Regions from separate parts of the Gardnerella sp. c23Ub_4 genome, predicted to be linked through region 3. Evidence: riboswitches for the same ligand, from Rfam matches in the RefSeq annotation. Region 3 holds a riboswitch; each other region holds the start of a gene.

Region 1 (3,279 bases), on a different contig from region 3:
TATAAACGTCTAAACTTTGCGATTTTCTTGGCGAATCATCTTTGTAATGCGCGCGAATCAATGAACCTGCAGCCATCGGGCGCAAACTATGGCTTAAAACGCAATCTGCTTCTAGCGGCTCCTCTAAAAGCGAGCACACAGTATTTGCCTCATCTAAATCAACATTTGCCCATCTTTGAGCAACAATATCTAGTTGAGGGTCGTTGCTTTCGTTTTCCATATTTGCTCCAATTATTGCCACAGGTTCATTGAATTGTGATATTTATTTTCGATTGTAATTGCGTTTGCAATCGTTATTATGCTTGCGATTCAAGCACATGCTGGCCGACTATTCTGGCAAATACTCGTTTGTTACGCATCCGCTTTCTAGGCTCTTTAGCGCGCAATCAAGAGGCACACTTAAGTGGCCATTTTCACCCATCCAACGAGTGTAGTTTTCCACCAAAGCCATGTCTGCTGTACCCCAACGACCATTCTTGTCGTACCAAGACGGAATCACTTCGTCTAGCGAGGCGCGCAAAGCCTCTGGGCTAATATGGCAAAGCGCATTTTGCAAAGCATCAACGCCAGCCTGCGGGTCTTTTCCTGCAAGTTCATAGCCCTTAACGGTTGCGCTTGCAAAGTTGCGTATTAATTGCGGATTTCGCTCAATCATCTCTTGGCGAGCGCAAACATAGTAAGAATGATGCGGAGCTACGCCAATAGAATCGAATGGAAGAACAACAACTTGATCAAATGGAAGCGAACCCTGGTATGGCTCCCACCAAGCAACGTTAATAAAAGCGTCGCACATTCCGCGCTCTACTGCTCGAATGTCTGGCTCCCATGGGCCTGGGTCAATTGTAATCAGCTTGCTAAAGTCGCCTCCGTCGGCAGCAACCGCCTGCTGAAGCTCCGTGTATAAGCGCTTAACGCCCATAGGGATTACTACGCGCTTTCCTTCTAGATCTTTAAATCGCGTAATGCCCGTGTTTTTATTTGTTATGATTCCACCAATTTGAGATTGATTCATTACAGCAAACGACGTTAGCTTGTTTGCGCCATTTTGATGAGCAAAAAGCTGATTTAAGCGAACAAGAGCTATGTCTACTTCTCCGCGCTCCAAGCATGCTGGAACATCTCCACGCTCCGTATCTGTGCTTGTAAACTCTACGTCTAATCCGTATTGCGCATATAATCCGCGCTTTCTTGCAAGGTACATTCCTGCGTGATTCGTCCATGGATGCACATATTCAAGACGTACTCTTAGCATACTAACTCCTTTGTTTTATAGTGATTTGTGATTTTATCTTGACTTTTATTTGCGACTTTTCTTGCGACTTTTGCGCGCTGCTAACTTGCGATTTTTCTTGCGACTTTACAAAAGTGGGCGAGGTGATTAATCCCCCGCCCACAAATCAAATCTTACTAGCAAAAGTTAAGACTTAAGCGCGTACTTCTTTGCCAGAAGCAAAACGGCTCAATGCGCCAGTAGCAGCAATACCCTTGTACAAGTACCACATAACTACACCACCAATTACAGCACCAGAAATCATGCTGCAAAGTGTGTGAATCATCATGAATGCGCCGAAGATTGGAACACCTGCGTAGTAGAACGGATAGGTTGAAACGATTCCACCCAAACCAGCTAATGCGCCAGAAAGTGCAGTCAAACCAACGTTCCACTTGCGATACATAACAAACAAGAATGCAAACTCAGCAAACAAGCCCTGAACAAAGCCAGGAAGAACGGTACCAATACCGCCCCAGTGGCTACCAACAGTCAACTCAACCATTGCAGCAATAAACTCGCCGAATAGTGCAGCGCCTGGCTTGCGAACCATAATAGCAGCTAAAGGACCAGCGAAGTAGAACAAACCATAGTACAATGCGCTAACGCCTGGAACTGGAATAAGCTTAAGAGCAGCAGAAATAGGCTCACTAATCAAGCCGATGCCCCAGAAGATAATACCAGAAGCTACAGCAATAACAACCGTGAGCGTAACATCAGCCACGTTCCAGCGCAAGGATGGACGCACGGTCTCTTCTTCAACAGATGTACCCATTAGGGTCTCCTTTCATCTTTAACCAATCAAACAAAGGCGACCCTGCAGAAAACTCCGTACGTCGGCATTACCCGATTCACGTTAAACGGTTAGACAGTAATCTTCTCAGCTCTTAAAAGAGCACCCGTGCCTGATATCATTCATATTGCATCAGACAGCGAGGACAAATTTTATAAAATTCAAACATAAAATTAACAAAATCGCTCATTAAGATAATAGAAACTCTAATCAAAATACAGCGAATTAGAATTTTTTTCGCTTAAACGCATAGATCTAATAGGCTTTTCTAACCAATATTCGCACCATTGTTCAACGCATTTAGACGTTAAATCGTCAATACTTGTTCCGTCTAAATTTTGCCAATCGCCATTAATTAATGAAATCATTTGAAAACGCGCTAAATCATTGCACTTAATAGACTCTAAAGCATGATCTTTAGAGCACATAACTCCACCACTAGCTGCCGAAAAATAGTCTAAATCATTGCGTGTTGAACAAATAACGCACTCATTTAACCTAGGAGACCATCCAGCTAATTGCAATGCTCTTAAAACGTACGAAAGCGCGATTGATTCAGCACTATGCAAACTTTTAGAAAGAGCAGACAAAGCAGCTATAAGAAGATTGTATTGTGAGCAAGAATCCGAATATTGTGCGCAAGACGAGACCAAATCGTCTGCAATCTCTGCAATCATGCTAGCACAACTATACAGATTGTAATCCGCACAAATGCTACCAGCATAAGGCGAAACTAAAACCGCTTGAGAAATAACATCAAAAGTTTTGCCAGTTGCAAAAAGTGCATTAACACGCATAAATGGCTCTAAGCGCCCACCAAATCTAGATTTTAACCGCCTTACACCTTTTGCAACAGCTCGAACCTTGCCATGCTTTTTAGTGAGCATAACAATAACTCGATCAGCTTCCCCAAGAGGAAAAGTCTTAAGAACAACAGCTTCATCGTTATATAACGGCATTAATCAATAACTCTTAGCTTGTATAATCCCTAAATCTAAGTGAAAAATAGATTATTAATTATGATTTGGGTTTACAAATCCGCCAAAATTAGATTCGCCAGTATCGTCAAAATCATCTGAATCATTATTTGCTTCGCGAGAAGAATCTTCAACCGAAGTGTCAAAATGGTTCATAACAGGGAACGAAAGATCTGGAATATCTAAATTAAGACTTTGCGAAGGCTCGAACTTAGGCGAAGCAAGAAGTGAAAGATTCA
Region 2 (3,279 bases), on a different contig from region 3:
GGACGAAAAGACCCCGGGACCTTTACTATACCTTGGTATTGTCGTTAGGTGTGGATCGTGTAGCATAGGCGGGAGGCTTTGAAGCGTGGGCGCTAGCTTGCGTGGAGTCAACAAGTGAAATACCGCTCTTTCCATATCTGGCGTCTAACCTCGACACGTTATCCGTGTTAGGGACAGTGCCTGGCGGGTAGTTTAACTGGGGCGGTTGCCTCCTAAAGAGTAACGGAGGCGCTCAATGGTCCGCTCAGCCCGGTTGGCAATCGGGTTTTGAGTGTAATCGCACAAGCGGGCTTGACTGTGAGACTGACGGGTCGAGCAGGGACGAAAGTCGGAGATAGTGATCCGGTGCCGGCGTACGGACGTGGCATCGCTCAACGGATAAAAGGTACCCCGGGGATAACAGGCTGATCATTCCCAAGAGTCCATATCGACGGGATGGTTTGGCACCTCGATGTCGGCTCGTCGCATCCTGGGGCTGGAGCAGGTCCCAAGGGTTCGGCTGTTCGCCGATTAAAGCGGCACGCGAGCTGGGTTCAGAACGTCGTGAGACAGTTTGGTCTCTATCCTCTGCGCTCGTTGGAATGTTGAGGAGACCTGCCCATAGTACGAGAGGACCTGGGTGGACGAACCTCTGGTATGCCGGTCGTCACGCCAGTGGCGCTGCCGGTTAGCTACGTTTGGAAGGGATAACCGCTGAAAGCATCTAAGCGGGAAGCCTGCTCCAAGATTAGCATTCCTTGCACTTTGTGTGTGAGCCCCCATGTAGAACACGTGGTTGATAGGCTGGATGTGGAAGCCCTGTAAGGGGTGGAGCTGACCAGTACTAATGGGCGATTGTGATACTACTTGTATTGCTTATCGTTTAATTCTCTTAACATTAGGGAGTGTTAAGCGGTCATGATTATGGTTAAGTTGTTGATTTTGATGATTGTTTCTTCTTGTTGCTCGCGTTCATGTCCGGTTCCCAAACCGCCAGCTTGCCGCTCGCGTATTGCGAGTGTATAATCTAGTTTTGCGGTGGTCATGGCTCAGGTGAGACGCCCGGTCCCATTCCGAACCCGGAAGCTAAGGCCTGACACGGTGAGGGTACTGCACTCGATAGGGTGTGGGAGACTAACACGCTGCCGCATTATTCTTTCTAGCGGGGAGTATAAACTCCCCGCTTTTTTTTTTAATGCTTAACACGCTCGTATTCTTGTAGTGCGATTGTACTTGATTTACGTCGTGTCGTTATACAAACGCACTACATGGAAGGTCCTCGTTCGCGCGTTACAGCGCGCTATTCCTCACGGCTATTAGTAGCCGCTCGGCTGATTTGGCATGTAAAGTCCACTGGACTTTACATTTGAGCCAAATCACGCTTTGAAGGAGCTTGAAATGCGTTATGCAATTTCAAGCTCAGTCAAAGCGCCTCTCGCGCTACGCTCTAAGCGAAAAGGTAGGTCGTCGCGCGCGTAAATAACGTCATAACGAACATATATAGTCAAATATGGGTTCGGGGTGCGCGAAAGCGCTGAGATTATACCCGTTGAACCTGATCTAGTTAGTACTAGCGAAGGGAAAATCATGACTACTGTGTCGTGCTCTAAAAATAGTGAATTCTCAACTAATGCTCGTTGCAAGCAATTCGTTCAAGATGTACGTGAATGCATCGAAGCTTTGCGCGCAAAAAATCCGCTAACACATTGCGTAACGAATAATGTTGTTCAAGAAATAACGGCAAACGTTCTGCTAGCTGCTGGTGCATCGCCAGCAATGGTCGTAGACGCAGAAGAAGCTGAAGTATTTGCTCAAATCGCATCTGGTGTATTAGTAAACATTGGAACGTATAGGCCAGTAGACAAAGAATCTATGGATGCTGCAATTCGCGGAGCTGTAAAAGCACACACTCCATGGGTTCTTGACCCAGTTGCAGTTGGCGGTTTAGCTCCACGCACGCAATACGCGCGCGAAATCGTTAAAAGTCATCCTACTGTAATTCGTGCAAACGCTTCCGAAATCTTAGGTTTAGCTGGAGAAGAAAGCGGCGGTAAGGGAGTAGACGCTGGAGACTCCGTTGATTCAGCAGTTGCAGCTGCTAAGAAGCTAGTTAAACTCTATGGCTCGGTAGTGGCTATTTCTGGCGAAAAAGACGCTATTTATGGTCACGGATGCTCGGCACGAGTCTCGGGCGGTCACGAGATAATGACGAAAGTAGTCGGAACGGGCTGCTCTCTTGGCGCATTGGTGGCAGCATACGTTGGAGCAAATCGAAATCGACCTTTTGCAGCAACAGTTGCCGCTCACGTGCACGCTGCTGCAGCAGGAACTTGGGCAGCACAACGCTCAACATCGCCAGGTGCATTTAGAACATTATGGATGGATGCGCTTATGGATTTGAGCGCAGACGAGATGCTGAAACTAGCGAATATTGAATTTGAACTCGACCCTGTTGATTGGTCTTTATACTTTATAACAGACCCAAAGATGAGCAATCGAGCAGAAGAAGATATTGCAGTTGATTGCGTTAAAGGCGGAGCAAGCGTAGTTCAATTGCGCGATAAGTACGCAAATAGCGAAACTTTTAATAATAAAGCTCAAAGCTTGCGAGACAAAATGCTTGCTAATGGTTGCGGAAACGTGCCGATTTTTGTTGACGATCGTATAGATTGCGCTAAAAGCTTAGGACTCAACTTGCATGTTGGGCAAACAGATACGCCTTATATTGAAGCGCGTAAGTCTATTCCTGCAGAATGGATGGTTGGGCTTTCTATAGAAAAGTTAGAACAGTTAGATTACGTTTATAACGAATGTGCTAAAGAAAATGTGGCATTGCCTGATGTTATTGGAATAGGTCCGATTTGGCCTACTGCCACTAAGCCAGACGCTGCTCCTGCTTTAGGTGTTGAAGGAGTAGAAAAGATTGCTAAACGCGCTAAAGAACTCGGCATTAGTACGCTCGGAATTGGCGGCGTTAACGAAAATACGGTATTCCCTATTAAAAGCACTTCAATAGATGGTTTATGCGTAGTATCTGCTCTAATGCTTGCGCAAAATCCTTGCGAAGAAGCGCGCAAATTACGCGATGCTATTACGAAGGAATAAAAATAATGAATAATCAATTTTCGCAAGCTCAAGCACCTTTGCAATCAATTTCTAAATTATATGATTCAAGCCTAAGGCCATCTTCTTTGCCATCTTTAGAAGACCCGATTATTCCACGCGTACTAAGTATTGCTGGAACTGATCCAACAGGCGGAGCTGGAATCCAAGCTGATCTAAAGTCAATCACGGCATCAC
Region 3 (3,279 bases):
ATTCGTTTTGATCCTGGAGTTGCTAGAGCTGCTGCTAAATTCTGGTCGAATGTTGCTAATGCATCAACTTGCCCAGTTGTGAATGCTGCGTGGAAGTTCTTTGGGCTCATCTCTACTTCTTGAACTTTAGATGGGTCTAGTCCGGCTTTTTCAAATGAACGGTGAATTACGTAATCTCCAGTTCCACCTTTAGCTATGATTCCAATTTTCTTTCCGTACAAGTCTTTTAGTGTTTTAATACCGCTATTTGGTGCTGCTACTATTCCTTGAGAATCTCCGTTGTAGTATTCAATAGCGAATGCAACCCATGGTTGATTTTTTGAAGCCCAATCAATAAAGCGAGTAGTTCCTGTTGAAGAAGCATCTGCAGCGCCGCTATTGACTGCAGCATATGCGTCTAGAGGAGTGTAAGGTCCTGTAAATTTTACTGTTGACTTGTCAAATTCTTTTTGTGCAAAATCATCATTTTTCAAGGTTGTTAGATAGTTAGCTGTTGAAAGATATGCTACGCGCATAATTCCATTGTTTGAAGTTGAAGATGATTGTTTAGATTGTTTAGTGCTGCCACATGATGCAAGAGCTATCGTTGCGCACAAAGCACATGCAGCTGCTAATGCTCGCTTACTTGTTGTAGATAATGCGAATTTAGCCATTTTATTCTCCTAATTATTTTGCTAATATTCTTAGTTCTGTTTGATTTTAACGATGGATGAACGTCGCTCAGGCATGCAAATTTTTTCTAAAAGTGTTGCAATTCCTTCAGAAAGTAGGCCTGCAATCGCGTATAAAACTATGCATAGTAGCATTTGATCTGGTCTGTAAAATTCTTGTGATCTTGCAAGAACATATCCAATTCCTTTTGAAGCGTTGACTGTTTCACACGTTACCAATGCCACCCAAGACACTGATATTGCAAAGCGTAAAGCAGTCATAAAGTTAGGTAGCGCTCCTCGAAGAAGAATTGTGAAAAATACTGTTTTGCTATTTACTTTGTATGCGCGAGCTAATTCCAAGAGTTTGGGATCAATATTACGAACTCCATCCCTCATATTTACGTAGAACGTTCCAAATACGCCTATAGCAATAAGAGCTATTTTCATAGTCTCACCAATGCCTAATAAAATAATAAGCAAAGGTGCTAGTGCAGTAAAAGGAACAGACCGTAGCATGTGGCCAGGCTTGTTAATAATAATGTCGCCCAGCTTTGTGCTACCAGAAATAACTCCTGCTGGAACTGCAATTATCATTCCTAAACATAATCCTGCAATAACTCTTGTAAAACTAATTCCCAACGAAGGCCAAATTAAACCTTCTGAGTTTAATTCTTGAAAAGCGTTAATTACTTCTGCAGGTGATGGAATGTGCCTAGTCTCTTTAGGCCCAAGTGTAGCTAAAAACCATCCAATAAGTATGACAAGTGTAGAAAGCCATGGCACAAATAAACGTAGTGAAGAAGATGCATTTTTTAGCATGCTCTTACAATGGCTAACCATTCGACATTCCCTTCGATAGTACTAGCTATATCAGGTTCGACGGGTATGATCTCAGCAATTACAATCAAGCAAATAATTGCACCCCGTGCCAGTTTGTTATTATTGTACAAAGGTGTGGACAAATTAACAAAAGCTTGGATTATATAGTCTTGTATGCTTAACGACTTACGTTATTAAATAACGTCCATAAAACGCATTAATCTTAAATATGTTACACAACCAACAGATAAATAAGGAGTAGTTGTGGCAGCTATTGAAAGCGTATATGCACGCGAAATTTTGGATTCTCGTGGAAATCCTACTGTTCAGGTTTATTTGGAGACCGAAGATGGCGCTCAAGGAATTGGTTTAGTTCCTTCTGGTGCTTCAACTGGTGAGGCAGAAGCTTGGGAGCGTCGCGATGGTGACAAGTCCCGCTACCAGGGCAAGGGTACTTTGGAAGCAGTTAAGGCTGTTAACGAAGTAATCGCGCCAAAGGTTATTGGCATGGATGCCTCTGATCAGCGCGCTCTTGATGAAACAATGATCGAGCTTGATGGCACTCCAAACAAGGGCAAGCTTGGCGCAAACGCTATTCTTGGCGTTTCTCTTGCTGCTCTTTATGCTGCTGCTGAGTCTGCTGAGCTTCCTTTGTATCGCTACATTGGCGGTACAAATGGCCACATTCTTCCAGTTCCAAACATGAACATTATGAACGGTGGTGCTCACGCTGATTTTGCAACCGATATTCAGGAATACATGATTTCTCCATACGGTTTTGCTACTTATAGCGACGCTTTGCGCGCTGGCGTTGAGGTTTATCACACCTTAAAGAACGTTTTGAAGAAGGAAGGCTTGGCTACTGGTCTTGGCGACGAAGGTGGCTTCGCTCCAAAGATGAAGTCCAACGAAGATTCTTTGAAGTACATTATGGATGCAATCGAAGCTGCTGGTTACGAGCCAGGCAAGCAGATTGGTATTTCCCTCGACGTTGCTTCTTCTGAGTTCTACAACAAGGAAACTGGCAAGTATCGTTTCGACGGCGAAGAGCGCGAATCCGCTTACATGCTTGATTACTACGAGAAGCTCATCAACGAGTATCCAATCGTTTCCATCGAAGATCCATTCCAGGAAGAAGGCTGGGATGATTGGGCAGAGATTACCAAGCGTCTTGGCGATCGTTTGCAATTCGTTGGTGATGACTTGCTCGTTACTAATCCAAAGCGTTTGGCTAAGGGTATTGAGCTTGGAGCAGCTAACTCCTTGCTTGTAAAGTTGAACCAGATCGGTTCCGTTACCGAGACCCTCGACGCTATTGAGCTTGCAACCAAGAATGGCTTCACTTCTATGGTTTCTCACCGTTCTGGTGAAACCCCAGATACCACCATTTCTGATCTTGCTGTTGCTAAGAACACTGGCCAAATCAAGACTGGTGCTCCTGCTCGCGGCGAGCGTATTGCTAAGTACAACCGCTTGCTTGAGATCGAAGAAGAGCTTGGTTCTACCGCTCAATATGCTGGTTACAGCGCATTCAAGGCTTGCAAGAAGTATATGAAGTAATATGCTAGAGCTTTTATAAGTTCTACGTAAGTCTTGTTTAAGATTTAGACTGTAGCATAATTCGGCCAGTCGCATTCGTGCGATTGGCCGTTTTTCGTATATTTTAGCGATTTTTTGAAAAAATATATAAATTTTTCTAAAATTACTTTTATTCTCTTCAAAATAGTGCTATTTTTTATGGAAAACTAAAAACGGAAGGAGATGTTTCATATGAGAAAAGTTGCTGTTATAGGCATGGGAAACGTTG

What was found. Region 3 has a riboswitch for thiamine pyrophosphate ahead of NYP67_RS05900 (ABC transporter permease). Riboswitches for the same ligand answer to the same signal wherever they lie in the genome.
Region 1: linked by a shared signal. The riboswitch ahead of NYP67_RS02895 (ECF transporter S component) and the one ahead of NYP67_RS05900 (ABC transporter permease) in region 3 are both predicted to bind thiamine pyrophosphate.
Region 2: linked by a shared signal. The riboswitch ahead of thiM (hydroxyethylthiazole kinase) and the one ahead of NYP67_RS05900 (ABC transporter permease) in region 3 are both predicted to bind thiamine pyrophosphate.

What each region holds. Positions count from the first base shown of each region.
Region 1 is NZ_JANUYO010000001.1:735,579-738,857, reverse strand. Features, by position in the region: gene NYP67_RS02905 (phosphotransferase enzyme family protein) at 1-220, opposite strand, end outside; gene NYP67_RS02900 (ABC transporter substrate-binding protein) at 329-1,252, opposite strand; gene NYP67_RS02895 (ECF transporter S component) at 1,425-2,045, opposite strand; TPP riboswitch at 2,082-2,183, opposite strand; gene recO (DNA repair protein RecO) at 2,270-3,022, opposite strand; gene NYP67_RS02885 (DivIVA domain-containing protein) at 3,077-3,279, opposite strand, start outside.
Region 2 is NZ_JANUYO010000001.1:384,334-387,612, forward strand. Features, by position in the region: rRNA gene NYP67_RS01670 (23S ribosomal RNA) at 1-846, shown strand, start outside; rRNA gene rrf (5S ribosomal RNA) at 1,014-1,130, shown strand; TPP riboswitch at 1,487-1,578, shown strand; gene thiM (hydroxyethylthiazole kinase) at 1,567-3,084, shown strand; gene NYP67_RS01685 (bifunctional hydroxymethylpyrimidine kinase/phosphomethylpyrimidine kinase) at 3,090-3,279, shown strand, end outside.
Region 3 is NZ_JANUYO010000003.1:65,894-69,172, reverse strand. Features, by position in the region: gene NYP67_RS05905 (ABC transporter substrate-binding protein) at 1-653, opposite strand, end outside; gene NYP67_RS05900 (ABC transporter permease) at 684-1,472, opposite strand; TPP riboswitch at 1,483-1,589, opposite strand; gene eno (phosphopyruvate hydratase) at 1,737-3,032, shown strand; gene NYP67_RS05890 (L-lactate dehydrogenase) at 3,243-3,279, shown strand, end outside.